Regions from separate parts of the Vibrio sp. E150_018 genome, predicted to be linked through region 3. Evidence: predicted binding sites of a transcription regulator. Region 3 holds the regulator's gene; each other region holds the start of a gene.
The links. Region 3 encodes PurR, which represses purine synthesis genes. Its sites were predicted from a motif close to TNANGNAAACGTTTNCNTNA; they were not measured.

Region 1 (7,347 bases), on a different contig from region 3:
TCTTAGTAGGTGGTTGTGATGGTGACAAAGTCGAGCGTAACTACTTCAACGAGTTCACGAAACAAACACCAGATGACAGCCTAATTCTAACGCTAGCTTGTGGTAAGTTCCGTTTCAATAAAGAACAGCACGGTGAGATCAACGGTATTCCTCGTCTATTGGATGTGGGTCAATGTAATGATTCATACTCAGCAATCCAACTAGCACTGGCATTGGCGAAAGAGTTTGATTGTGGCGTAAATGATCTTCCACTGACTTTAGTTCTATCTTGGTTCGAGCAAAAAGCGATTGTGGTTCTACTAACGCTTCTTGCGTTAGGCATTAAAGGTATCTACACCGGTCCAACTAAACCTGCATTCTTAACGGATAACCTAATGGCAGTGATGCAAGAGAAGTTTGATCTACGCGGGATCTCAACGGTTGAAGCGGATATGCAAACAATCTTGGGCGAGAAAGTCGCTTAATTGTTTTAGCGTTATGTAATCGACGTCATTTCGGGTGCCAACCATGATTGCTCGAAATGACGTTTATATTTGTAAAGTTTATGAGAGACCGAATGAAATGAACCAATTTGAATGGCTAGACAATCAACCATCCACTTTTATTTGCCAACGTAAATGGCAAGAAACACCCAATTGCGTTAGCGTCATTTTAGTGGCAGAAAATCAAAATTCAGAAACGACATTTGATTTTATTCCTGGTCAATTTATCACGCTTGGTATTGAAGTCGAGGGTAAGACTGAATACCGTGCCTATTCATTAAGTTCAATGCCACATCAAAGCGAATTACAACTGACTATTAAACGCGTTGATGGTGGCAAAGTTTCTAACTATATCGTGGATTCTTTACAAGAAGGCCAAGCGGTATCAGTGTTAAAACCTGCTGGAGAATTTCATATAGAGCAACCGCATGGCGAACGCATTGTATTGCTCAGTGCTGGTTGTGGGATCACACCGGTTATGTCGATGGCGAAAACGCTGTTAGCAGATATAGAAGATGCCACGGATATTCATTTTATCCATGCGGCAACAGAGCTTGAGCAAGTGATCTACCATCAAGAACTACTTGAAATGGCGGCGTCACATGAGCGTTTTTATTTTGATGTGATGTTAGAAAATGCCCAAGGATCAGAGTATTTAGAAGGGCGTTTAACTCAAGCGGCTTTAAAACAGTTCTGCCCGGATATTGCGGAGCGTAGCGCATTTTTATGTGGCCCAATTGGCTTTATGAATGCAATGCAAGAAAATCTATCTGAGCTTGGTATGAATATGGATAACTTTTATCAAGAAAGTTTCACACCAGCCGAGTCAGAACAACCTGATGTTTCAATCGCTGAACAAGATGATAAAGCGCAAGCGATCAGTAATGCCACGGTATTTGTACCTACATTTGGCGCTCAAGCCGAAGCGAAAATTGGTAGTGCATTGATTGATGCCTTGGAAGCGGCCAAAGTACCCGTGATTGCTGCATGCCGTAGTGGTATTTGTGGTTCATGTAAGTGTCGTGTTGTAAAAGGTGAATTTACTCGCACGAGTACCGCGACTTTAACGGAAGATGAAATAGATAATGGCTTTGTTTTGGCATGTTCGTGCCAAGTCGAGTCGGATGTTGAAGTGGCATTGAACTAATCATTTCATTCTTCGCGAGAAATATAAAAAGGTCGCTATCAATGACATCGTAGCGACCCTTTTTAGTCTAAATTTTTATATAGACTCAAACTACTTCTGAAGTTTTTCTTTCGCTTCTTCTACCTTTGAGTAATCCAAGCCTAACTCATCTACAGCATCTTTAATTAATGCGGGGTTTTGCATGACTTGAGTCATCAACACTTGTAGCTTTTCTTGTGGCAAACCTAGTTGGCTTATTGTTGCCATAGCAGCCAATGGGTTTTCCGTGAGTTGTTGAAAAATATCACGGATTTGTTCCTCGGCAATATTGTGTTCTTTTAATAACGCTAAAATTGGGTTCATGGTCTTCTCTTTCAATGACTAAATAGATTGGCCGTATTTTATACCTAAGTGGCCTCAAGATGCTATTTGAAGCGCTCCTGAGGCCATATTAATATCTAAATATGAATAGCGATGGCCCAATAAGGTTTTGTTACTGGCTTTAAAGTCGCCCAATATTTTTTGTGACGTAATCGTTTAAACAATCAAATCGTAATCACGTTTTAAGATATCTATGATTTCTTGTTTCGGATTGTCACTTAATTCAATTTTCTTACCGGTAATTTTTTCTGCAATATCCAAATACGTTTGAGAGATCTTCATGATTTCTTCTTGTGGTAGGGCGTTATTCTTAGCAAGTGCGAAGCGCTCATCCATGCGATTCTTGTTTAAGAGAATATCTGGGTCTGGGAAGTAGCTTAATAAGAATTGGCGGAAACCTTCTTTTGAGTTCTCAACAATACGGCCAGATTGGTATTCATTTTTATCCCAAATACGTGATGAATCAGGTGTACCCACTTCATCCATATAAATTAGCTTTTCATTCCCTGCTGCATCATTAACGTAGCCAAATTCAAACTTAGTATCTACGAAGATTTGATCAACCTTATCTAATGCGTCACTGATCACTTTAAAGCCTTCTTTGAGTAGCTTTTCATAGTGGGCGATATCTTCTTGTTTAGAGAAGTTAAATGCAGCGAAATTTGCTTCGATATCTTGACGAGCGATATTGACATCATCTGCTTCTGGTACGTTTGGAATACCTTTCAAAATACCTTTGGTTGATGGCGTCATCAGCAATTCAGGGAGAACTTTATCTTTCTCTAAACCTTCTGGCAGTGCGATACCACAGAAGTCACGTTCGCCTTTTTCATAAGCACGCCACATTGAACCAGTGATATATTGACGGCAAATAGCTTCAATCATGACCGGTTTGGCTTTTTGAACGATCCAAATAAATGGGTGGGGAATGTCTAGAATGTGGCTATCTGCAAGGTGATTATCTTTAAACAGCTGGAACCAATGGTTGGAAATGGCATTTAATGCAGCGCCTTTGCCTGGAACACCTTTTAATCCACCTTCGCCATGCCAAATGCAGTCGAATGCAGAGATGCGATCACTGATGACCATAATGGCTAAAGGAGCGTCTTCTGCGACATCGTAACCTTTTTCTTGAATTAGGCGACGACTGTCAGCTTCGGTTAACCAATATACTGAACGAACTTTACCACTGTGTACGGGTTTGTCGGTACGGATGGGAAGGTCATCATTCACGGCAAGAACTTGATTAGCAATGCTCATTTCCATTTTCCTACTAGGCTTAAAAACTGGGTATGTTAAGAACAGGGTATATAAAGAACTAGGTATGAATGCCTTTCACACCTGAAAGTCGCATAGTAACAGAACTCACCTAATTCTATCCAGAGAAAAAGCAAACGTTTGCATTAAAATATTTTTTCGTAAATGGAAGTCTATTTCGTCATCAAGATTTTCTATCTTTATCCAAAATCATGTGGGAATAAATTAATGTAGATGACGAGTTAGCGTTTGTTGAATTGTACTATCCATAAAGAAGATCTCACAGCCACTTTGACTAGCTTGGTTTTTTAGAGCTTCTTTATCTTGAATTGAAAAATTGTCACTCGCTACAATCGCACTGGCATTTTTAGCATTCAGTGCTTTAAGAATGATGTCTTTTTCCGTCATAGAATGGGATTCTTTAATTTTGATCACTTTATGGGCTTCAATTCCAAAGCTTTGTAGCTCTTGATTAGTCGGTAAGGTGGCACCTGCGGTAAATAGTAACCAGTTTGGTCTTTTAGACAGCATTGATAGGCGAGAAAACAGCGAACTATTTTCTGAAAAAATATCATCGTTATGTGCAAAAGATGTAAGCGCTTGATGAGGTAAAGCGGCATTGTGATTCAACATAATTAACTGTCCATATATCCATACTGTGTTTTTATACAGTAGTTTTTTATTGATGAAAGATCAAGCGATTTATTGAGTGAATACTTAGTAAGCGTGATCTATGTCACTCTTTATTTGTGGGTTTAAAAACTGATGAAAAATTAAAGGGTTAGACGATATACGTAATGAATCCGGCTTTAATGACTGACGTTGTGATGATAATGATGTTCTTGATGGTGATTGTTGATGTGATTGACAAACGTGTTCCGGCAAGCTTAATTGACATCGTGATTGGTCGACTTCTCACTTTGGTTGTTCAGGGTTGCACTAATTTCTGTTGCGATCTTAGTTGCTATTGCAACCGTTTTAGCGAGTGTGAAAAAGTAGAAAACGCATCATTAATATTGAAAGGGGGGACCTTAATAGAAGGCATCTTTTGAATCGTTGGATCTAAAAAGGCGCTTACCATGAGCGCCTTCTTTTTTCTAAAATGTATACCCAAGTGACTTCAAGGTGCAGAATTCAGAGCTATCATCCAAGCCTTTAGACAAGGAGATGGTCGAAGGAATGTAGGCACCTTGCAAACCAATCTATATATCTGTCTGCTATTTCAACTTGGCTTGTTTTTCTCTTAAAGTCTGTTCTGCGAGATTAAACTGTCGAACATCAATTCGAGCATAATCGTGACATTCTGGACAAGCGTTATGACTCATTCCATCTATATATTCTAATTTAGTTAATTGACCTACGAATTGTTTGCACCAGTCGCAAGTACCATGAGCACTTTCCATTTTATATTTTCCCGTAACAATTCCGAATTATTGAACGCCAAGAAGTGTAGCGAAGTAAAGTGACACTTTCGAATATTATTGGTGAGTTAAATGTGTATTTGATCACAATACTCAACAATAAAAATTAGGGAATCGATTGCCTGAATTAAAGGAAATATTCAGACAAGAAAATATATCTTTTGCACTTAAAGCTGCAGCGTTGTTGACAGCGCTCAATCATCCTAATCCACATAGGCGAGCTATGCTCATGGAGACTCATTCACTTGTCGCCTCACTGCAACCCTAATTACCTTGGGTATAGAAGGGGGAGGAGTTGAGATTATTTGGCTAAGCGTTTCTTTTCTGCTGCGCCATTAATAGGGCGGTTAACTGAAACACGGCGACCCTTTTTTAAGCCGACTTCATAATCTGCTGTGAAGTTTTTCATGGCGTCACGTAGCTGTTGTTTGAAGGTTTCACGGTCGACGTTTTGAAATTCTTTATCAATGTAGTCGTTAATCTTGTTTGCCGAGTCATCGTCTGGGGCGATTAAAGGCAGTTTTTCAAGAGCGCCTTCGATCCAACCAGATAAGAAAGAGTTAACACGACGAGTCACTTCCGCACTGGTTGTGCCGGTACCTGAGAAACTATTACGGAATTGCCCTGTCTGTTCATTCATTTCACGATAAATAATATCAAATGCGAAAGCGGCAAAAATAGCGCGATCAGCTTCACCAATAAATTCAACACGTTTTAAGCCTTTGTGATTGAGTAATACTGCTTCAACACCGAAACGGGTATTAATACCACGGATCACTCGTAAAATATTGGAACTAATACTTGCTGGTAATAAATGACTAGATTGAGTTTTACCCAATTTAATGAAATCAATATCGTCCTTATCCAAGCCATATTTAAGCATCAGCCTATGTGCCATCTTGATCGCTTGAGCTGCTTCATTGACATTGGTTGAACTACCTAGCTCAAGGCATTTGGCAATTTTCTTAAGAGCTTTTTGTTTATCCATTACCTGTGGTGTACTCATTAATAGGCTGATTGTTTGGGTAAAATAATGAGCCGCATATTCTACCGTTTTTTGAGCGTGTAAGAAAGAACAACAGGTGAGCTTAAGTTACAAAATATAAATCAGCAGAACACGGTATTTTCTACTCCTCACTGTGATTGAAATAAGGTAAAGTGGAGCGATTTAAAATATATACTCAAGTATCTTGACGTCACTGGGTATAATCCATTTCTAGCTGAAGGGATCAGCGATGTAGGGGCATGATGCGTAATGTTGGCAAATAGTAAATCTTCACAATCATCTTCAACTCAAACTTTCTTACCATCTCTAAATCAAGGTTACGATGTTGAGCCTTTGGTCGATGCTTTCTTAAATGAATTAAAAGCGTCTGGCTTTACTGGCGACATCGAGCAAACCTATGCAAGCCGTTTGGCTGTCGCGACCGATAACAGTGTTTATCAGCAACTTCCTCAAGCGGTAGTGTTACCAAAAGATAATAAAGATGTGCAGCTCATTGGTAAAATAGGGGCACAAGACAAATTTGCTACCATCACTTTCTCACCGCGCGGTGGGGGCACTGGCACCAACGGACAATCATTGACCAAAGGTATTGTGGTCGATATGTCGCGTTATATGAACAAAGTGCTTGAGGTTAATGAAAAGGAAGGCTGGGTTCGTGTTCAATCTGGTGTGATTAAAGATCAACTTAATGACGCCGTTCGTTCTTTCGGATATTTTTTCTCGCCAGATTTATCGACTAGTAACCGAGCAACATTAGGCGGAATGATTAATACCGATGCGTCTGGTCAAGGCTCGTTAAAATACGGTAAAACTTCTGATCATGTATTATCGCTGCAAGCCGTGTTTGCTGATGGTTCAATGTATGAAACCGATGGATCACAAGGTGAGCCTGAATTAGGTACATTGGCTGATAAAGCGTATCGAATGACCGAAGTGGTTTGCCGTGAAAATCGCGCGGCCATTGAATCGAAATTTCCACCATTAAATCGTTTTTTAACGGGTTACGATCTGAAAAACGCTTTGTCATTCGAGCAAGATGAATCGGGTGTGTTTGATCTAGGTCGAGTGCTTTGTGGCGCAGAAGGTTCATTGGCTTTTATTACGGAAGCAAAACTGAATTTAACGCCAATTCCTAAATCTCGTTCTTTGGTTAATATTAAATATAATTCTTTTGATTCTGCATTAAGAAGTGCACCATTAATGGTTAAGGCGCAAGCGTTATCGGTCGAAACGGTGGATTCAAGGGTATTGAATTTAGCTAAGCAAGATATTGTGTGGCATACCGTGAGTGAATTGCTCACCGATGTTCCGGGTAAAGATATGCAAGGTATCAACATTGTTGAATTTGCAGGCCAGAACGATCAAGAAGTCAAAGCGCAAGTGAGTGCGTTAGTCGACACATTAGAAAAACAGCTTGAAACGGAAGATGGCGGCATTATTGGTTTCCAGGTTTGTCATGATTTAGAAAGCATTAATAAAATCTACAACATGCGTAAAAAAGCAGTTGGGCTTCTAGGTGGGGCAAAAGGGCGAGCCAAGCCGATTGCCTTTACGGAAGATACTTGTGTACCACCGGAAAACTTAGCGGACTTTATTGCTGAGTTTCGCACGCTACTTGATGAAAAATCACTAAATTATGGCATGTTTGGTCATGTTGATGCTGGGGTGCTTCAC
Region 2 (7,347 bases), on a different contig from region 3:
TTATAAAAGGTTTTATTCGCCCTACCCCGCTTGCTTTCGATTAGGTTATCTTCAAACAATTTCTTAAGTGCTTTACCAATGGCTCTCACTTGGTTTTTACCTATATCGCAATAACTGCACACATCAGTTGCGGTCATCCATTCAAAGTCTCAGCTTTCCATTTCTACATCGATAAACTTATCATATAAAAGTTCGTACCAATTGCCTTTGAAATCGTGCACTTTGTTTACCTCGGCTACTCTGGCTCTTTCGGCATCGGTTAGCTCCCACGACTCACCATTCGCATACTTAAACCGAATCTCTAACCAAAACTGCTTAAGTTTTTCGGTTTCGATTTGGTTTAATCGTCCGTTGTTATATTGCCAACCTAATATTCGGTTAATTTCATCTAGGTTTATTTGGTTTAACAGCTCAATAACTGCGTATCGGCTTGAACCTGTATCATCCCGTAAAAATTCGGTTCCGTTTACGGTTGCAATGTAAACGGTTTGCCTTTTCTTTTTGATATCAGACCGACCATAAGGCGGCCTAACCGTATCGACTTCTCTGGTTAAAAAAGCTTTCAATGCGCCTTGGTTATTTTTTGAGGTTCGTTCTAACTCTCCTAGCTCAACAATCACGCTTCGAATGCAGGTTAAAACCGAATCTTTATTATCAGGATTAAGCTCTGCCCCTTCGAGAAACGAACCTGTAAACACATCGGCAAACCGCTTTATAAAGGCGGTTTTTCTAAATGACTGCCCACCTTGCAGCACTGGTACTAATTTTGAGCTAAATCTCGGTTCATAAACCGCAGCGACAACCGAAATAAAAAACTTAGTCATCACTATTTCGGCTAACTCCGGATCTTTACTGTTCATTGCGGCAATAACAGGGTTAACCCTTTCAATACCATCCCATTCACTATGGTTTAAATATTGCTTAAAAGGATGATATTCGTTGTTCTCTGCTAACGCTGTTAAATGATCATCAATCGTTGATTTAGGTAAGCCAGCTTTTAAACATTCACTTAAAAGCATACTGCGCTTTCTTTCAAAACTGATATCTAAAGGTGAGCCATCTTTCAATAGTTCAATTTCATTATTCATTTGGTTAACAGAAGGCGTTATTCCTAATGATTTGGTTAAAACAGCAAAGTTATCAAGTGTGCTGATCGGTTTGCCATTCAACGCTAAATCAGGGAAATAACATTGCGACTGTACGTTTGGTTTCAGTTCGAAAACTTGTTCACTCATTTCCATCATTATCTATCTCCATCTTTACCTATGAATTAAGCGGTATGAGTGAAAATTCGACCTTCAATAAAGGTATCGAGATCTTTTAAGGTGTAATAAACCTTACGACCTACTTTGATGAAAGGTAAATGATAACGGCCAGTGCTCGCCCAAACGGCTAACGTGCCTTCTGTTACTCCTAGATATTCCGCCGCCTTTTTACGGTTAAGTTTGTTACCAAAGCGACCTAAGTTAATGTTTGTATTTTCCATGTTTAATCTTCCTTAATAGTGTTATCCCGAATTGGATGAAACAAAATTAAGTTCTATGGACCTTACAGACAATCAATTGAGGGGTACGGTTTTTTAAAGTAATGATGAACCAATGAATCGTAACTCACTGTAAAATGGTATTTTTAATCAGGTACGGATGGAAATTTATGCTTTTACTAAAAGCTAAAAGCAACCATACATATGTTTGCTTTTAGCTGAATATTATCGCTCTAGACGACTTTAAAGTTAGTCACCATGCTCTGAACTCGCCCACCTAAAAATGAACCACTTACATCTAGCTCTAGCAAGCAAGGGAATCTGAGTTTTTCCAATTCTGGTATTAACTCCTCATTGAATGCTATTTGGGTTAATTCATAGCCTCCACAAGAACGAATTGTATAATTACTTGAGCCAGTGGATTGTATTGGCTTCGCTACCAACAAAGTCGAAAAATCAAAATCTCGATTATTCTTTTTTGAATAGCCATAAGCTGAGTTATACCCTAAAACAATCAGTTCACTATTTGTCTTTGGTTTTAGCAATTCTGATTTAGAAACTAGCCCTAATTTATTTGAAACAACGGAGATAATCTTTTCATCAAGTATTGAAACTTCAAATCTAAGGTCATTTTCTAAGTGTACTTTCATTGCTTCATGATCAGGGTGATATGCCCAGTATCTTGGGGCATCATAAATGACTCCTTGCTTTAAAGTATCAAGCGTATCCATTGCTGAATAGTCAGACATATCAATGACCAACATTGGAGTGCCGTCTAACTTTACTTTCTCTAGCTTTTCCTCTGAGACATCATTACTCACCACAATTTCTATATACAACTTTTTACCTAATGCATTACATGTCACATCAGGAATAAACCCGATAGAAGCTAATTCTAGTGAAACACTTTCCACGGTTAACACTTTCGATTCTTCGATATGTGACTTTTTATGGACTTGATCGCTAATATCATAATCTTCAACATTAATCTCTAAGTTAGGTGTCGAAACTAAGCACTCCCATTCAATAATTTGCTTACTAAGTTGATGTAATACAGACTCGTTACAACTCTCTCCATCTCCATTATGATGAGCAAAGTGATGGACTTTCACATCACCTTTTTTCGCAATTAATGCTCCCCCACAACTTATACATTTTGCTTCACACTCTAGCCCCCTCTGAACCTCATCAATGTAAACAACATTTTCATCTTTTAGCCCATATGCCATTGTATTTAATTCGTTCATTTTGCTTTCCTCAAGTTGATTGATTTTATGCAAAGTCACATTCTTTGCGGTCAACTTGAAGATGCTCTCAAAACACTGATAGATATAGGGTATAAAGGGGGATTACCCTGTATTATCCCTTTTGGACGGAGGATGGAGTCGACAAATGAATACGGATATTAAACAACTAAATGAAGCGATCAAAGTCGCTGAAATATTTTGGGATGAATACAACAATAAGGATAAAAGCAATAATTGCTGGAGTGTATTTACAGGCTTATTACAGTTAACTCAAACCTGTCCAGCCTTAGAAGCAGAGAAAATTGATGAGTGTTTCTTTTCAACAAAAGAACTAGCGGAAAAACTCAGTGAATTAAACCAGAAACAATCTAACTTTTATCAAGGTAAAGAAATAAACCGACTTTACAATGAGGTCACAAAACGCCTTAATGAAGTAAACCGCCGATTAGTTGAAATTGCACACGATACAGGTGTAGCCGTCATTCCTTCAATAGAGAAAACGCAAACAAGTGGCGGTAAAGGAAATCAATCCTCATACCGTTTTATAGCTCGGCCTATTGACGATATAGAATTAAAGAAGCCCGATTTATCTCTAAATGATGAAAATAAGCTAAATTCAACAGTAGTTAGTTACCATATCGAGTCCACACCTAAGTTACCTATTTGGTCTCGTTGGCTTAATGATATCGATATGCAGAGATATCGTTTACCTATATTACTTTTAACCATTAGCCCCGTATTAGCGGTGATAATTTCAGTCATCTTATTCTGGCTTAGTTTAAGTTATGACATTCCTTATAACTCCAGCATCATTATAGGATTGCTTATCTATAGCTTTATATTTTGCCTCTGCTTTCATTACTTATTCTCACTGATTAATTTCAATATAGCTTTATTGCCTGATTGGATGCTTCCGCTTCGTCTTAAAGCAGCAACCTTACGCTATGAACTACATGAACCAAATAGTGAACATATAAGTACGATCAGAAAGTTATGTGTGAGGGTTTATACTGGTAAGTGTCCTATTTGCTCACATCGAATTTATCTCCAAGCAAAAGGGATACCGTTTAATAAACGAATCATTGGTGTGTGCAGTAACAACCCAATTGAGCATCAATTTAGTTTTGATTACACCACGCTCAAAGGTGAAAAACTTACATGTTAATTTCGCTGTTTTTTAAGCTTATTGATTTGCTCGTTTAAAGCTGATTTTTCGAGATTTGGAAAAGTCGTTTTTCGAGTTTCTACTCTCGGCTTTTCACCGTTCACAGACTTGTAAGTGATCTTTAATTCAAGGTCATTGAATGGTTGGTTTGAATCTAATACATCCTCTACTGCAATCGACTTACCTTGGTAATAACGTTTGTAGTTGGTATAGACCCGATTTGCTGCTTTTTCTGAATAGCTGCCTTCTAAGCAGACGGTAAGAAATAGAATAAACTCACTAGAGCGAGAAAGCTTAATCTCTTTCGACCAATCCTTCCAAAGCTTAGTTAGCACTTCATAACGGTAATAATTGCGGCTTTCTGGCGTTGTCACGTTTAAAGACTGGTTTCCAGTATGCAAATCACTCTCGAATACATAAACGCCCTTCTGGTGCTCAATAAACGCTTTTAATTGTTTTTGAATTCTCTCAACTGGTTTGTCATCTAACGGATAGCTATCGTTTAGAAGATCGGCCATCTCAAAATAAGAACGGGGATCTTTGTCTTGAACGTCATCAAGTAGGCTTTGAACTTTACCGAGTAATTGAATTGCAGTCTTAATTGATTTTAATTCAGGGGTAGCAGGAACTTGTTTTAGTAGACTTTCGCACTCTTCAACTTGAAGAACGGATAAACCTAAACTTTTCAATTCATGCTGTTGAGATTTAGATAAAAACTTCGCCATATCAATCATTGCTATATTCCAAGTGATAACAACAAATTACCGAATAATGATGGTATTGAGTAATGAGCAGGCTAAATTTGTGAAAAGGTGCTCATTTGTAATAGTTATTGTGGAATTAACAAAGATTTTTTAGGATGGGTGCGTTCGTATGATTATTTAACGAAACTTAATTTGAGCGGCACGGCATAGGCACGGCACAAAAAGAAAAAGCCTCGTAAATACATGATTTACAAGGCTTCTCTTTGAATAATGGCACGCCCTACAGGATTCGAACCTGTGACCACCTGCTTAGAAGGCAGGTGCTCTATCCAGCTGAGCTAAGGGCGCTTTGAGTGGGGAATTATACGAGATGAATGCGTTAGGTCAATGGCTTTATGGTTGATTATGGCTTAAGTGCTGAAAAAAAAGGCATTGTTCATTTCTGCCAATTGTTAGAATGAGTTTCCCTTTTGTGAAAAATGAAAATAAACCTCATTAGCAAACGTTTGCGTTATGGATATTGATCACATTATTTGCGACAATACGCCGCGTTGTCTACTGCTGCTAGTCTAATGAGGATAGTAAGGAAAACCATGACTGCTCAAATTATTGATGGAAAGTTAATATCTCAAACCGTTCGTTCGGAAGTAAAAGCTCGTGTCCAGGCTCGTGTTGAAGCGGGTTTACGTGCTCCAGGTCTTGCTGTGGTACTAGTCGGCAGCGATCCAGCTTCGCAAGTGTATGTGGGAAGTAAGCGTCGCGCTTGTGAAGAAGTTGGCTTTGTTTCTAAATCTTATGATTTACCGACTACCACCACAGAAGCTGAGTTACTTGAAATAGTTGAGCAACTTAACAATGATCCTGAAATTGATGGTATCCTTGTTCAACTGCCTCTGCCTGCTGGCATTGATAGCACCAAAGTTTTAGAAACTATCCATCCTGAAAAAGATGTCGATGGTTTCCACCCATACAACGTAGGCCGTTTATCTCAACGTATTCCTAAACTACGTTCTTGCACCCCAAAAGGTATTATCACTCTACTAGAACGTTACAATATTGATACTCGCGGCAAACATGCTGTTGTGGTTGGCGCTTCAAATATCGTTGGTCGTCCAATGACGCTTGAATTATTGCTAGCGGGTTGCACTACCACTACCTGTCACCGCTTTACTAAAGATCTTGAAGGCCATGTTCGCCAAGCGGATCTACTGGTTGTAGCGGTAGGTAAACCAAACTTTATTCCAGGTGCTTGGATTAAAAAAGGCGCGATTGTGATCGATGTCGGTATCAACCGCATGGAAAACGGCAAACTTATTGGCGATGTGGAATACGATGTTGCAAAAGACAATGCCAGCCATATTACGCCTGTCCCAGGTGGTGTTGGCCCTATGACGGTAGCAAGCCTAATTGAAAACACTATGTATGCGTGTGAGAACTACACCAAATAAGCAAACATATAATGAATAAAAAATACCCCAGCTCATGATGATGAACTGGGGTATTTTATTTTGATATAATTTTTCTTTACTCAACAATCTTATCGGCCAAAGTACTTACAGCCAATGCAAAATAATATGAACGATTCCAATGCATTAGTACATTATAATTGTTGTATACTAAGTAGCTGCGACCCGCTTCATCATCCGGCATGATCAGCCATGCTTTAATGTCTTCGTTTAACTTAGGTAATGGCGAGCCATCTAAGTTAGTAATGCCTAATTTTTGCCATTCTTGTAAGTATTTACCCTTTTCAGAATCACGGCCTTGTAGATCAGAATCGATACCATGTGGCACTTGAATCTGACGTCCCCATGTATATTTATCATCCCAACCTTCGGTTTTTAGATAGTTGGCAGTCGAGGCAAACACATCAGCAGTAGTCGTCCAGATATCTTTTTTACCATCGTTATTCCCATCTTGCGCATAAGCTAAGAACGAAGTAGGCATAAACTGACATTGACCCATCGCACCCGCCCATGAGCCTTTCATATCTTCCGCGCTAATATGGCCTTCATCGATAATTTGTAGAGCCGCCATAGTTTGCTTACGGAATAACGCCTCACGACGTCCATCAAAGGCTAAGGTAGATAAAGCACCAACCACATTATGATTACCGGTATAACGGCCAAAATTACTTTCTACGCCCCATAGCGCGACAATAAAGCGTGGTTGCACACCGTAAGTTTCACCAATACGCTTCAGGTCATCGAAATGCTCATGATACAAACGCTTTGCTTGTTTGATTTTCCAAACAGGCACTGCGCGGGGAATATACTCATCGAGCGTCAGTTTCTTCTCAGGTTGATTATTATCCGCTTTCACTGAATGTGGCTTAAAAACTACATCTTTAAACGCCGCTTGAATCGTTGCGTCGGTAATGCCGTTCTCTTTTGCTTCTTGTTTTAATGTCTCAAGGTAAGCATTAAATTTCATTTCTTGCGTAGCAGTATCATCCACCGTCGCCGCTACTTCAGTGGTAGCCATCGCCGAAAAGCTCACTAAACCGGCTAACAATATTGCGGAAATGCTGAGTGGCTTGATATTCATACCTATCCTTTTTTATTTTACTGCTCTGATTTACGAGCTTTATATTCATCCAATAAATTCACTGGCGGTGGTGGCAATTGTAGAAAATAGCCATCATCTTTTAGTGATTGTTTTACTTTCTCAATATCCACTAAAGCAAGCTTACGACCTTCCATTTTCATTACCATTACAAAAGTTGGCTTACCAAACATTTCAAGTAGA
Region 3 (7,347 bases):
ATTCCAACATACTGCAAATTGAGCTTCAATATTTTCTCCACATTGTTGACAATCCCAATTGGCTCTCAACTCTTCTTTTTCATAATCTTCTATTAGTTGCTTAGCGCTTTCCTCATCTTGCGCATCAAGTAGCCAAACATAGGGATCGGTGTCATTAGTTAGTGGAATTTCCCCCTTTAAGCTGAAAATCTCACCTGAATGCACCTTGGCCTCAATTTGATGGCTCTTGAGTAACTCGCAAACAATATGAGCTTCAACAGGGTTACCCGCACTGAATATTTTCATAAATTATCCTCTTTTTGCTGCTGAATCTCCGATGATTGAATAGTTCGATAACCCGCCAAAATTCTATTGAGTGTGGTAATAAAACATAATGCAACAAAGATGGCAGCAAGTATTGGGAAAAGATCAGGCCATAGACAAAAGGCAATAAAAAAGCCTATGGTCTCGGTCCCTTCTGCAATACCTGACATGTAATATAAAGATTTGTTTTGATAAACCGGATTGCTAATATTTCGTTTGCCCGCAATAGAAGCAAATGCTAAGAAGCTACTACCTGTGCCCACAAAGCTGACAATCAATAGTGCTCCCCAAAGTGCATTTTGTTCTGGATTAGCTAAGATAAAACCAAATGGGATCAGAGCGTAAAAAATAAAATCCAAACAAATATCAAGAAAACCACCGGCGTCAGAGGTTTGTGTCTGTCTCGCGATCGCACCATCAAGACCATCACCTATACGGTTCAATACGATGAATAATAAAGCAAGAAGGTAATGCTCACCCCATAATGCGGGAATAGAGAGTAGACCAATTAGAAAGTTTGCTAGCGTGATGTGATCAGCTTTTATATGGCGCTGAACGCATTGCTTTGCCAAGGTGTCTAATGGGCGTTTTATTAGTGGGATAACATACCTATCAAGCATTGGCATTCTCCGTGGTAAATTGCTCCCAATGTATAATTTTTCCGTTGAGAGGAGCATCGGTTTTATCATGTGTGACCATCAATGTTGGAACCTGAGCTGCAGCTAATTGTTTAAACACCCAATCTCTAAAGTTAACTCGCAGTTCGGGGTCCAATTTACTAAATGGCTCATCGAGTAAAACTGCCTTAGGTTGCGAGCTTAGCATCCTAATCAAGCTGACTCGGGCTCTTTGTCCACCTGAAATTTGATGTGGCATAGAATTGGCGATATCAGATAATCCAACCTTATTTAAGGTTGCTAGAGCTTCTAATTTTCTTTTTTTTGCTTTGATATTATTTGGCAGAGCAAATGCAATGTTTTCCCATATGTTCAAATGTGGAAACAGTAAGTCATCTTGAAATAGTATGCCGATTGAACGTTTATGAGGTTCATTAGTTTGAATCTCTTGTTTATCTAACATTACTCTACCTTCATAATAAAACTCTTGACTAAGGTGCCCTGCAATAACATTAAGTAATGTTGACTTACCACAACCACTTGGGCCCATTAAGGTGACTATCTCACTGGGGGCAATACTTAAATTGAGGTTGTTAAGTAGTGGTATTTTTTCCGACTCGGATGCTTTTGATGCCCGATAAAAAATAGATAGTTGTTCTAATGACAAACTCATAATGAAGGTGGCTCCTGCTTCTTATAGCGGCGCTGAAAAATACGGTTACCGATAAGCGCTAAGCTGAAAAAAATAAAGGGTAGTATTGCCTGCCATAATGCATAAAGTGCAATTACTCTGCGGTCATGTCCACTGGATAACGCAACGGCTTCAGTGGTCAAGGTAACTATTCTTCCTGAACCTAACATTAACGTTGGTAAATATTGCGCTAAACTTACACTTATCCCCATCGCCCAAGCAAATAATATCCCACTGGCAAGGGTACGTAACTTTATTGTGAAGAAGACCTTTAGTGGTGAAACACCGAGGCTTACTGCGGTTTGAGATAGTCGACTAGGGTAGCTTTTCCATGGTCCATCTAAAGATAGATAAACATAAGGAAAAACAAAAAAGATATGTGCCCATATTACCCACAACCAATAATATTGTTGATTAATCCAAAGGCTGATGATTTGTAAACCAAAAAGTAAAGAGAGTTGAGGGGCCAACATAGGCAAGGCAATCACATACATTGGAATATGGTAACGAAAATGATGGCGATATTCGTGAGCAATCAGGGTAAGCACTAGAGCTGTCCCAGAGCTGAATAGCGCCAGCCAAACACTGGTTAAAATGGTGTCTTGAATATAGGTCCATTCACTTAACCAAAATCGAATACTCCAAAATGTAGGCAGTAGGTTTGGGTATGGCCAGCGTAGTGCAAACGTCCAAATGATTATTACCGGAATGGTCAATAAACTAATGATGGCGATTAGGTGAAAGAAATAAGGTTTTATGGGCAAGGAAGCATTTCGGCCAGAGGTTAACCAAGATCGAAATTTTCCTAGTACTAAATGTTCTGTTAGCCAAATGAGGCCAATTAAAACAGAACATAAAAAAAACATGAGAAAAGCGCCAGCTGCCGCTCTTGGGAGTTGAGATAAATCTGGATCGTTAAACCATTGCCATACTAATACCGCAAATGTCGGAGGGTTAATGGGACCTAAAATCAAACTAACATCAACCACCGAGCAGGAATAAGCCATGATAGCGAAAAGTGGAAAGCGCATGTGATGCAACCATTGAGGGAAAATCGCTTTCCACCATGATTGAGCCACAGAGTATCCCAAGCCTTGCGTGACTTGCAGTGTTTGTTCGACTTTTAAGTTGTTTAGTATCGCGACACTCATTAATAACAAAAAAGGCGTTTCTTTAATGGCCAGAGCAAGGGCTAAGCTAATACCAATATTATCTTGTAAAGAGTAAAGCCAAGTAAACCATGCATGGAGTTCACCATAAGTATTACTTACCATTAAGTTTAAAAGGCGGGCTAACCAACCAGTATCAGAGAATAAGAATAGAAAACCCACCGCAAAAGCGACATGAGGTAGCGCGAGGATTGGGGATAATATCTTCTCGATTCGCTGCCATGAACGACTCCCCCAATAGGCTTGTAAAATGGCAAAACTCATGATGGTGGCAATGACGGTGCTGACGACCGCGGTCATGATAGTTTGCAGGATCGAACGTTCAATTCCCGGCCAGTTGATGGCTGATATGAATCCATCCAAAGTGAATATATTCAGACCAAGCGGTGGAATAATACCAAAAGCAGGGATCACCATGCCTACCCCCCCCGGAAGAAGAGGGAAAAAGCAGATCAAAATCACCAGTAAATAACCGATGCTTAGCATACGTCTTTGCTTGCTTTGCATAAGTTTCCTTAATTCGTTGTTATCGGCTATATCGCTCAATCCAAGCCTGTTCTAGGGCGGTTTGCCAGCTAGGGTGAGGCTCTTCAATTGAGGGAGATAGTATGGTTTTATGAGCGCTACCTGTTAAGTATTTGGCTTGCAATACTGATGGATCGCCCCAGACATTGATATCCCCTTTACGTGATTGTGCTTGTGGGCTGAGTAGAAAGTTAATCACAACCAATGCGCCTTCTTTTGCATTGGCATTCCATGGGATAGCGAGAAAATGAATGTTAGACAGAGCGCCATTTTTCCATGCGTAGCTCTGAGTGCTTGGCGCTAATTTGCCGCTTGCTTGGGCAGAAAAAACTTCATTCGGATTAAAAGTAATCGCAATATCGATTTGGTCATCATCAAGCAGTTGTAGCATCTCAGGTTGAGTGGTTGGAAATTGACGACCTTGTTGCCATAGATAAGGCTGAATCGCATCTAAGTAGTTCCATAAAGGTTGAGTTATTTGAGTAAATGAATCTTCATCAACAGGCTTAGATAGCGCACTCTTTTCATCAGAGAGCTCTATAAGTAAGGCTTTTAAAAAGCTAGTGCCATGAAACTGAGGTGGCTTAGGGTAAGTGATACGTCCTGGATGTGCTTTAGCATAATCGAATAATTGTTTTGCTGATTGTGGTGGGGCCGGTAATTTTTTTTGATCATGAATATAGACTAATTGACCGACTCCCCAAGGTGCTTCCAATCCTTCTGTTGGTTCAGAAAAATCATGAGTAACCGGTAGGCTAGAATCGACTTTTTGCCAATTTGGTAAGCTTGAAGTGAAAGGGCCGTAGAGTAATTGACTATTCTTCATTGATTTGAAATTCTCACCATTAATCCAAACCATATCGACACTACCACCAGAGTGTTTTCCGGCAGTTTTTTCAGCGAGTAAACGAGTAGTGGTTTCGGAAATGTCAGAAACTTTTACATGGTGAAGTGCTACGCCATACTTTTGCTTCACTTGCTTCGCAACCCAACGAAGATAGTTATTAATTTCTTGGCTGCCACCCCAAGCATTAAAGTACACATCTTGTCCTTTTGCTTGTTGCTCAACTTGTTGCCAATCCAACTGGCGAATAGAGCCATCTTTAGCAGAAGAAAGCAGCGGGAGGGTGAGAAAAGCGAAGCTAAGTAATAGACGTTTCATATATATCCTCATACAAAATGGATAGAGAAATTTAACTTAAAAATATAGACAGATGATAAGCCTAAAAAATTTCAAAAAAAAACCAACGACATCAGCGTTGGTTTTTATTCATTATTTGTTTAAGGTTACTACTATTTCAGAGATTTTACCGAAGAACGTTCAAGAATCTCAGGGAACATCTCAAATGTTTGTTTAGCGTGGTTTTTATCTTTAATACGCTCTAATAAAATCTCTACGGCATTTTTACCTAAACGACGTTTTGGTTGGTGAACTGTAGTCAAAGGTGGTGAAAAGTAAGGTGAGATATCAATATTATCGTAACCAATCACTGAGATATCTTCTGGTATTTTCATGCCTTTTTCTTGTAAACGACTCATTAAGCCAAGTGCCATAATATCGTTAAAGCAGAAAACTGCGGTTGGTTTTTTATCCATCGCAAGAATTTTATCTGCAGCAATTACTGCGGTATCACACTCAAAGTTACCTTCAAGTAACCACTCTTCTGGAAGCGTTAAACCCTCTTCCGCTAATGCGCGCTTACAACCAGAGATACGTTCTTTACAGGCGACTTTCTCGAAATGACCACTGAGGCAAGCAATGTCTTTATGGCCCTGATCCATCAGGTAGCGAGTAGCTAAATAGCCACCTTCTTCAGAGTTATCGATGATTTTATCCGCTTGAGAGCTTTCTGGGCCCCAGTCCATAACAACTTTAGGAATATCAGGGTGACCGTCTAGCATTTCTTGTAGATCAGCATCTAAGTCTGAACACATCACTAAAAGACCATCAACACGTTTGCCGGCGAGCATGCGGATATAATCACGTTGTTTGTCAGCGCGACCACCTGTATTACATAGGATTAGCGTATAACCTTTGCGGTAACAATAACTTTCTACACCATCCACTACTTCGGCAAAAAATGGGTTAGTAGATTGTGTTACCAACATCCCAATAGTGCTGGTGGTATTGCATTTAAGACTACGGGCAACGGCACTTGGGGCATAATTCAGTTCTTTCACTGCGGCCATGACTTTTTCTTGAGTTGCTTCTGCAACAAAGCGAGTCTTATTGATGACATGTGACACTGTTGTGGTGGAAACACCTGCAATACGTGCGACATCTTTGATTGTAGCCATAGTGAATTTCCTTTATGCCGACACTTTCGCCGGATTTATTCTAATCTAAAAAGATAAAAGTCGCCTTCAATCAGCGACTTAATTTTATTCTGTATTTTATGCTTGAATATATGAGCTACGATTTTAGTCTTAAATGCTATGCCTGACAATCAGATATGGCATTTTTATGACTAAACGGACATCGCATGTTAGCGACAACGTTATCGATTGCTCGAGTATTATCTCGTTATTCTAATATTGTAGTGGTACCAGAGTTCTTTTGGTTAGTCAGTGTATCGCGCAGTGAAGACCACCAACGACCTAGTTGCTCATACCAATAACGTTCACTTTGTTCAAGATATTTCGCTTGTGGAGAATACTTATCCCATGGTTGCTTAATATCATCAAAAGCTAAGTAATTGGTTGGTGCAGGAATAGGTTCAAGCCCGGCTTTTTTAAACTCAACAATTGCACGTTTCATGTGACTAGCAGAGGTGATTAAAACCATACGTTTATCCGCAACGAAACCTGCTGCTTGATGTGCTTCATCCCAAGTATCTTGAGCGCTTTCTAATAAGATAATATCCGACTTCGCAACCCCTAATGACACGGCAACATTAGCCATCATTCGCGCATTGCTTACTGATGTGCCACCGTCATAACCTGACAAAATTAATTTTGCACCAGGGTAGAGGTTTAAAATACGGATACCTTCGGCAAGACGCATCAAACCATTACGAGACAATTCCGATGTTGCTGGAATGTCATTATCAACAATATGACCACTTCCCAATACCATGACATAGTCAACGGAGCCATCTACGGGTACAAAAGCTTTGTAAGCACGTTCGGTCGGTTTCAATAATGAAGTAGAAATGGGTTGGAATGAAAATAGAAAGATCCCCATTAAAGAAACAAAAGTGAATAAACACCCTAATCCACGTTTGTAAGTGAACATAATCAGAAATAAGCCAATAAAACCTATAATCAGCAAGGCTGGTAAAGGCATGATCAGAGCACCAATTAATTTTTTCAGTTCAAACATTTTAAATAGCCCAAAAATTCATCATTCAGCAGGTAAAACGGAGTAATTGCTTTATTCCTGTAATTGCTGTGACAGAATACACGTAAAATTCAGTTATCTTAAATGAAAAAAAATGGACAATGATCGAAATTTCGATGATATCGCGCATAAATTTGCTAAAAACATCTATGGTTCGGATAAAGGTGATATTCGTCAAGTGATCCTTTGGCAAGATATTGAGCAAGCATTAAGCCGTTTACAACAGCAAAAAAACGCTTTGTCTGTGCTCGATGCTGGAGGCGGATTAGCTCAAATGTCGCAAAAAATTGCTCAGCTTGGACACCAAGTGACTCTGTGTGATATTTCCAACGAAATGTTAACGTTAGCTCAGCAAGATATTGATAGTAATGGTTTATCTTCGCAGTTTCGTTTTGTTCATTCTGCTATTCAACACCTCGATGAGCACTTAACTGAGCAATCGGATTTGGTGTTATTTCATGCCGTTATGGAATGGTTAGAAAATCCGCAACAAGTATTAGCAAGCCTACTTGAAAAGGTGAAACCCGGCGGCATCATTTCAGTGATGTTTTATAATCATCACGGTTTAGTTTTGAAAAATGTAACTTGTGGTAATATTCCTCACATTTTACAGGGAATGCCACATCGCAAGCGCTTTAAATTGCAGCCTCAAAGTGGCTTATTGCCGGAAGAGGTCTATCAATGGATAGAATCAGCAGGCTT
Region 4 (7,347 bases), on a different contig from region 3:
TCTGACGCTTATCGTCCCACTCACAGCGATCCGAAAAAAGGATATTTTGGTTCATTATTTAGCACTCTATTTCTTTAACTCTCTAAATTACGGCGTATCTCTCTCATCACCTGACGTACACTCGGACGTAATCCACGCCATAACATAAAGCTTTCAGCCGCTTGTCCGACTAACATTCCCAAACCATCAAAGGCATGAGATACACCGTTCTGTTTTGCCCAATCCGTAAAATGTGTTTTACCGGCCCCGTAGCTCATATCATAACTGACACTATGTGACATGAAGATCGCGGTGCTGATATCTGGTAGACCACCAGTCAGCCCCGCTGAAGTAGAATTAATGATAATATCAAAGCCAGAATCAATACTTTGCATCGACTGTGCCGAGATAGAGCCATAAGGCATGAAGGTTTCTGCTAACTCTTCAGCTTTACTTAAAGTACGATTGGTTATCACGATATGTTGCGGTTGCTGATCAAGTAATGGTTTTAATACCCCGCGAGCCGCACCGCCGGCACCAAGCAGTAAAATTCTCGCCCCTTTAAGTTGGGCGTGATTTTGCAGTAAATCCTGAACTAAACCTTCACCATCAGTGTTATCACCAATAATCAAACCATCATCAAGCTTCTTTAATGTATTCACCGCTTGTGCTAACTCTGCCCTTTCTGTTAAGCGATCAGCAAATTGATAGGCATCTAACTTAAACGGTGCGGTAACATTGCAACCTTTACCATCTGCAGCAAAAAACTCACGAGCGGCTTGCTTAAAACTATCAACAGGCGCTTCAACAATGCCATATTCCATTGCTTGATTAGTTTGACGAGCAAACAAAGTATGAATAAAAGGTGATTTACTGTGTTTTATCGGATTACCGAATACCGCGTATTGATCGAGTGTTTGCATGAATAGGCCCTTTCCTTGCCCTTAAAGAGTAAATAACCGCTACCATTCTCGTGGCTGTAAATAGTTTTGATATAAGTTGGCTTCTGCTGAATCATTTTCCGGAGAATAATCATATTCCCAACGCGCCAACGGTGGCATTGACATGAGAATAGACTCAGTACGCCCACCACTTTGTAGGCCAAATAAAGTACCTCGGTCATAAACTAGGTTGAATTCAACATAACGACCACGGCGATATAGCTGGAACTGACGTTCACGTTCGCCATATTGATGGTCTTGTCTTTTATTCACTATGGGTAAATAGGCTTGCGTAAACCCTTCACCCACTGATTTCATATAATCAAAACAGACCGAAAAATCCCATTGATTTAAGTCATCAAAGAATAATCCTCCGACACCACGAGTTTCATTACGATGAGGCAAGAAGAAGTATTTGTCACACCAAGCTTTATGCTCATCGTAGACATCATCACCAAATGGCGCACAAATCGCTTTGGCAGTATCATGCCAATGCTGGCAATCTTCCTCAAAAGGGTAGAACGGCGTTAAATCAAACCCTCCACCAAACCACCAAATCGGTGCTTCACCTTCTTTCTCGGCAATGAAAAAGCGAACATTCGCATGAGAGGTCGGAATATAAGGGTTTTTAGGATGGATAACTAATGACACGCCCATCGCTTCAAACTGACGGCCCGCCAATTCCGGTCGATGAGCGGTTGCCGAAGCTGGCATCTTATCACCAAACACATGAGAAAAATTGACTCCGCCTTGCTCAAACACTTGACCATCTCGAATCACCCGGCTACGGCCACCACCGCCCAGCTCTCTTTGCCAAGCGTCTTCAATAAATTGGTTGCCATCGACCGCTTCCAATTGAGCACAAATCGAATCTTGTAAGCTCATCAAAAAGATTTTGACCGCGTGTTTATCAACTTGTTGAGTACTATTAACCATCAACCTACTTCTCTTATTTAATATTAGCCTTGTTTAAAAGCTAACCTTGTCTTAATACGTTCGATGTTTTGGCATCACGAATTTCTGTTGGCTGAGTTCTTCCGCCCACTTGCCCTTGTAGAATCGCCACCAGCTTATCACCGAGTTGACACTCAACCTCTTCCGTAGTGCGACAAGGCTCTAACCCAGTCAAGTTAGCACTAGTTGAAGTAATTGGCTTACCAAAAGCTAAACAGAGTTGTTGTACTAAAGGATGATCTGTCACACGAACCGCAATTGAATTAAACTGTCCAGTGAGATGAGATGAAATCCCCACTTTAGCTGGCATTACCCAAGTCACAGGGCCAGGCCAAGTAGACTGCACCGCTTGCAGTTGTTCATCAGTTAACTGAGAGTCATCAATGTAAGGCAATAGCTGTTGATAATTAGCCGCAATCAAAATCAATCCTTTATCTACCGGGCGCTTCTTTAACGCTAACAACTTGTCGATGGCAGATATATTATCAGGATCACAACCGACCCCAAATACACCTTCGGTTGGATAAGCGATGACTTCTCCTTGTTGCAAAGACTCAACAACAAATTCAAAATTATTCACTATAATTTTCTTCCCTGTACAAACGGTAATAGCGCCAGTGTATAAAACCTTATCGCCGATGACTAAAATTTTTTCATCTCAATGTCATTTATTCAGATCAGAATATAGAAACAAGCTGACGCAAACGTTTTCCTTGTCGCGATTTCACAGTATAATGGCGACAATTATTGTATTAATAGCTTGAGTCGTTAAGGAGTGTTCGATGACTGTTGGAATCATTATGGGTTCAAAATCTGATTGGCCAACCATGAAACTTGCCGCAGAAATGCTGGACCGTTTTAATGTACCGTACGAAACAAAAGTAGTATCGGCTCACCGAACTCCTCACCTATTAGCTGAATACGCAGAAAGCGCAAAAGAACGAGGCATTAAAGTGATTATTGCTGGCGCAGGTGGCGCGGCTCACCTCCCAGGAATGACCGCGGCTTACACAAGTCTTCCAGTACTTGGTGTACCGGTTCAATCTCGTGCGCTATCTGGCGTTGATTCACTATACTCAATTGTCCAAATGCCTAAAGGGATTGCAGTAGGTACTCTCGCGATTGGTGAAGCGGGTGCCGCCAATGCAGGTATTCTAGCGGCGCAAATTATCGGTACTCATAATGAAAGTGTAATGGCTCAAGTAGAAGCCTTCCGTAAAGAGCAAACTGATACCGTACTGGCAAATCCGAATCCAGCTGAGGATTAATATTCATGGCAAACAAACACGTTTTAGTACTAGGTGCAGGCCAATTGGCACGAATGATGTCTTTAGCCGGTGCACCATTAAACATCAACATCTCAGCATTTGATGTCGGTAGTGAGCAAATTGTTCATCCTCTGACCCAAAATGTCATTGGTCATGGGATAAATAATGCGATTGCTTCTGCAGATGTGATTACCGCTGAGTTTGAACACATCTCGCATTCAGTGCTCGATATTTGTGAAAAAAGCGGTAAGTTTCTACCCACAACCCAAGCCATCAAAGCTGGTGGTGATCGCCGTATCGAAAAGCAACTACTTGATAATGCGAAAGCGGCTAATGCCAAATATGCGATTATTGAGAAACGTGCAGATCTTGATGCAGCGATTGAATTTGTCGGCATTCCGATGGTGCTGAAAACAGCACTAGGTGGTTACGATGGAAAAGGACAATGGCGCTTAACCGATGCGAAGCAAGTCGATCAGATCTGGAAAAAAGTCTCGGCGGCTATCGAAGCGACACCTCATCAAGCGGTGGTAGCGGAAGAATTTGTGCCTTTTGAAAGAGAGGTGTCGCTAGTCGGTGCTCGCCGTGCAAACGGTGAAGTCGCGATCTACCCTCTTGCTGAAAATGTTCATGTTAATGGTGTATTGAGCCTATCGGTCGCCATTGATGATCCAGAATTACAATCTCAAGCCGCTGAAATGTTTACGGCGATTGCTGATCAACTCGACTACGTAGGTGTATTGGCGATTGAATTTTTCGATGTCCAAGGCAAATTGCTGGTCAACGAAATCGCGCCACGAGTACATAACTCAGGTCACTGGACGCAACAAGGGGCTGAAGTTTGTCAATTTGAAAACCATTTACGCGCCGTGTGCAATTTACCACTAGGAAGCACTCAAGCAATTCGTCATACCGCAATGGTCAATATTCTCGGGCAAGATAGTCTGCCAGAGTCTGTTCTTTCGATGCCGCAATGTCATATTCACTGGTATGGAAAAGAGCAGCGCCCAGGCCGTAAGATGGGGCACATTAATGTTGGTGCTGACTCTCACCAAGAAATGAAACAAGCCCTAACCCAATTGGTCTCAGTATTAGATCCAGCCGCGTTTCCGGAGCTGAAAGACCGAGTCGCTAAGCTTTAAATACGACTACAAAAAAGACCCGCATCAGACAAATGAGTGGGGGCGGGTCTTCTTATGTTAAAGATATGTTATATAAAAACTAAACAAGCTTTAACTATCTAGCTTTGAGTATGCTGGCACTTACGATCAGCACACTGAATTTTAATACCATTAGCTAAACGTTTTTCGATTAACAAGGGAAAGCCACACTGTTGGCACTCACCTTCAAGCGGTAGTGAATTGATTGAAAATTTACACTTTGGATAAGCATCACAAGCATAAAAGCTCTTTCCAAAGCGAGATTGACGTTCAACTAATTTACCCGTTTTACACTCAGGACAAGTTAGGTTCAATTCTGACGCTTGTTCAGGTTGCGGAGTGGAAGATTCAATATGATGACACTCAGGAAAGCGACTACAACCAATAAACATGCCATAGCGCCCTTGCCTTAACACCAACTCTCCCGGTAACTCATTACCACCACACTCAGGACAAGGTACACCCAGTTCTTTTATGATATGGCCATCGTTTTGATGAAGTGGTCGAATAAAATCACACTCAGGATAACGCACACAACCCAAAAATGGCCCGTGCTTACCATGTCGTAATTGCAATTTGCCTTGGTGTTCTTCACCACACTTAGGGCAAGACTCATGCTCTAACGCATGTTCATGGGCGGAAAATAATTGTTGGTCGATTTTGTTATTCATTAGCAGCACGCAAATTAATGTACTAAACCTTGTTCAGTCGAGTAGAGTAACTCTTCCATTTGAGTGTAAGCATTTTCATTGCCCGGTACATTAAACAGTACCATCAAGATCACCCACTTAAGATCGTCCAAACTAAACTCTTGGGTTTCTAAGCCCATCACACGGTCAATCACCATTTCGCGAGTTTCTGTAGTCAGTACTTGGACTTGTTCAAGGAATAATAAAAAACCACGACAAGACACATCTAAGCGCAGCATTTCTTCTTGGGTAAAAATACGCGTCGAACTAGCCGAGCCAGTCGCCATATCGAGGCGTTCACCTTGTTGTAAGGCAGCTAACCCTTCGAGCCAGTTTAATGCTTTATAAATTTCTTGTTGGTGAAAGCCTGCCCGCAGTAACTCATCTTCAAGTTCGTCTTGATCAATCATGAGGTCTGCATCGCTATGAATATAGGTTTCAAACAGGTACATAAGAATGTCCATCATAGCTTTACCCTCCGCGGCAACACTTTATCTTGGTTTATTCCCACTATTAAGAATATAACCTCCAGGAACAGAAATAACATGTCCAGCTAACTCAAGCTCTAATATTTGCATCATTACTTCGTGTACCGGGATATGGGTACGCTGAGACAAAATATCAACTGGTGTTGGATCATTTCCTACGTTAGCTAACAGTTGGGGAAATGGCAATGGTTGGGAGTGATTAACTGTTATTTCCGACGTCGCCTGTTGTGTTAAGTTTAGCTGAGTTTGTACCGGTTGATATACATAAGAAGACCGAGATAACGCCGGATTTAATTCATCCAAAATATCTTGTGGGCTCAACGCTAGAATCGCCCCTTGCTTTAATAACTGGTTAGTTCCGGCAAACCCCGGCTGATAGATTGAACCTGGCAAAGCAAACACGTCTCGATTTTGCTCTAGTGCATAACGTGCGGTAATTAGCGAGCCACTACGCTCTGCCGCTTCTACAACCAACACACCTTGCGATAAACCGCTAATAATTCGATTGCGACGAGGAAAGTTTTCCGCGCGAGGTTTTGCATCCGGCCTTAACTCAGAGACCAAAGCACCACCTTGCTGTAAAATTCGTTCTGCTAAGCCTTTATGTCGTGAAGGGTAGATCTGATCGACACCAGAGCCTAACACTGCTACGGTCGTCCCTTGTGCCAATAAAGCACCATCATGGGCATGACCATCTACCCCTAACGCTAAACCACTGGTAATGGTGAGACCATTTTGAGCCAATTGATAAGCAAATTCTTTCGATGCCTTCAAACCATCCAAGCTTGCGTGACGGCTACCGACCATAGAAAATTGCGCGGAATTAACCGCCGCTAATTCCCCTTTGATAAACAATACCGGAGGATGCGAGGACATTTGACTTAATAGATGAGGATAGTTTTCATCTAATGGCGTTAGAATATGATGCTGTGAAGATTGTGCGAGCCAGTGTAAGCATCGCTCGACCTCTGGCTCGGCTTTGTGTTGAATATAGTCAATCTGGTTAGCTTTCAGCCCTAACTTTTGCCACTGCTGTGCCGAGTAGCCAACCAAGTTTTGTGGAGCGTCGACGCTCATCAGGCGGGCCAGCGCCACTCCACCCAGTTTTGGGGTAAAACTCAGCGTTAACCAAGCCGCCAGTTGAGCATCATTCATTTGCAAGCGGTTCCATAATCAAACGTTTCTATAATAAAAATTTGCACCATTAAGAAGCGTTATCAGCCTGTGGTACCGCTGTATGATTCGCTTGCGCATCAACGCCTTCAATCACCGGTTGCTCGGTTAGTGGAGACACCGCCAGAGAATTGACGCCAACCGGCTCTAAGCTCTGAGTGATGAAAGCTAAGCTGAATTTAGCATAAGGACGAATCACCACCATTTGACCAATTGAAACCGGCGGTAAATCTGCAGAACTAAAGCCATTAACACCGATTTCTTTTTCATAGCGGTAATCACCTTTACTGCCATAAACCACCGCACCTTGCTTAGCTAAATTAAAACTACTACCTTGAGTTAAGCCGTCATCAGTACCACGATCGATCACCACCACCTGGTTAGCTGCCATAAAGTGATGATCTTCTATTGAACCTTTAATATTGGCGACCAAACCAACCGGAGCTGGACGAGGTTGAAATATCGTCGATAAGGTTAAGTCATCACCAATCACTGGTAATACAATATCATTTTGCAAAATCTCTTGCTGTTGACTAACGACCTGTAACGCACTGGCTTTATCATTCGATTCTTTTAATTGCGCTTTGGCGACTAAACGTAATGAATAAGCGATAGCATCCACATCATCGCCACTACGTTGATATTTATCGATTAAACGATAGATTGCCCAATCAGGATGAGTCACTTTACCGTCA

Region 1: a site for PurR is predicted at 3,376-3,395, ahead of ACE3G9_RS01430 (phosphoribosylaminoimidazolesuccinocarboxamide synthase). Genes of this name have one in related genera too.
Region 2: a site for PurR is predicted at 5,094-5,113, ahead of folD (bifunctional methylenetetrahydrofolate dehydrogenase/methenyltetrahydrofolate cyclohydrolase FolD). Genes of this name have one in related genera too.
Region 4: a site for PurR is predicted at 2,571-2,590, ahead of purE (5-(carboxyamino)imidazole ribonucleotide mutase). Genes of this name have one in related genera too.

Annotation. Positions count from the first base shown of each region.
Region 1 is NZ_JBHGNY010000001.1:287,776-295,122, forward strand. Features, by position in the region: gene hcp (hydroxylamine reductase) at 1-464, shown strand, start outside; gene ACE3G9_RS01420 (2Fe-2S iron-sulfur cluster-binding protein) at 508-1,629, shown strand; gene ACE3G9_RS01425 (DUF2999 family protein) at 1,720-1,971, opposite strand; gene ACE3G9_RS01430 (phosphoribosylaminoimidazolesuccinocarboxamide synthase) at 2,146-3,249, opposite strand; gene ACE3G9_RS01435 (hypothetical protein) at 3,472-3,879, opposite strand; gene ACE3G9_RS01440 (hypothetical protein) at 4,044-4,298, shown strand; gene ACE3G9_RS01445 (hypothetical protein) at 4,464-4,649, opposite strand; gene ACE3G9_RS01450 (DUF2786 domain-containing protein) at 4,969-5,655, opposite strand; gene ydiJ (D-2-hydroxyglutarate dehydrogenase YdiJ) at 5,923-7,347, shown strand, end outside.
Region 2 is NZ_JBHGNY010000008.1:60,922-68,268, forward strand. Features, by position in the region: gene ACE3G9_RS09695 (VapE domain-containing protein) at 150-1,244, opposite strand; gene ACE3G9_RS09700 (helix-turn-helix domain-containing protein) at 1,271-1,486, opposite strand; gene ACE3G9_RS09705 (hypothetical protein) at 1,717-2,730, opposite strand; gene ACE3G9_RS09710 (hypothetical protein) at 2,876-3,895, shown strand; gene ACE3G9_RS09715 (hypothetical protein) at 3,892-4,620, opposite strand; tRNA gene ACE3G9_RS09720 (tRNA-Arg) at 4,871-4,947, opposite strand; gene folD (bifunctional methylenetetrahydrofolate dehydrogenase/methenyltetrahydrofolate cyclohydrolase FolD) at 5,193-6,047, shown strand; gene ACE3G9_RS09730 (lytic murein transglycosylase) at 6,124-7,083, opposite strand; gene ACE3G9_RS09735 (YcgL domain-containing protein) at 7,164-7,347, opposite strand, start outside.
Region 3 is NZ_JBHGNY010000003.1:105,552-112,898, forward strand. Features, by position in the region: gene ACE3G9_RS05240 (putative signal transducing protein) at 1-285, opposite strand, end outside; gene ACE3G9_RS05245 (CDP-alcohol phosphatidyltransferase family protein) at 282-923, opposite strand; gene ACE3G9_RS05250 (ATP-binding cassette domain-containing protein) at 916-1,593, opposite strand; gene ACE3G9_RS05255 (ABC transporter permease) at 1,590-3,287, opposite strand; gene ACE3G9_RS05260 (ABC transporter substrate-binding protein) at 3,307-4,467, opposite strand; gene purR (HTH-type transcriptional repressor PurR) at 4,599-5,603, opposite strand; gene elyC (envelope biogenesis factor ElyC) at 5,830-6,627, opposite strand; gene cmoM (tRNA uridine 5-oxyacetic acid(34) methyltransferase CmoM) at 6,740-7,347, shown strand, end outside.
Region 4 is NZ_JBHGNY010000012.1:1,111-8,457, forward strand. Features, by position in the region: gene ACE3G9_RS11950 (DUF1488 family protein) at 1-55, opposite strand, end outside; gene aroE (shikimate dehydrogenase) at 75-902, opposite strand; gene hemF (oxygen-dependent coproporphyrinogen oxidase) at 942-1,856, opposite strand; gene ACE3G9_RS11965 (Sua5/YciO/YrdC/YwlC family protein) at 1,897-2,454, opposite strand; gene purE (5-(carboxyamino)imidazole ribonucleotide mutase) at 2,657-3,142, shown strand; gene ACE3G9_RS11975 (5-(carboxyamino)imidazole ribonucleotide synthase) at 3,148-4,284, shown strand; gene ACE3G9_RS11980 (DNA topoisomerase family protein) at 4,383-4,973, opposite strand; gene ACE3G9_RS11985 (DUF494 family protein) at 4,988-5,458, opposite strand; gene dprA (DNA-processing protein DprA) at 5,483-6,634, opposite strand; gene ACE3G9_RS11995 (LysM peptidoglycan-binding domain-containing protein) at 6,684-7,347, opposite strand, start outside.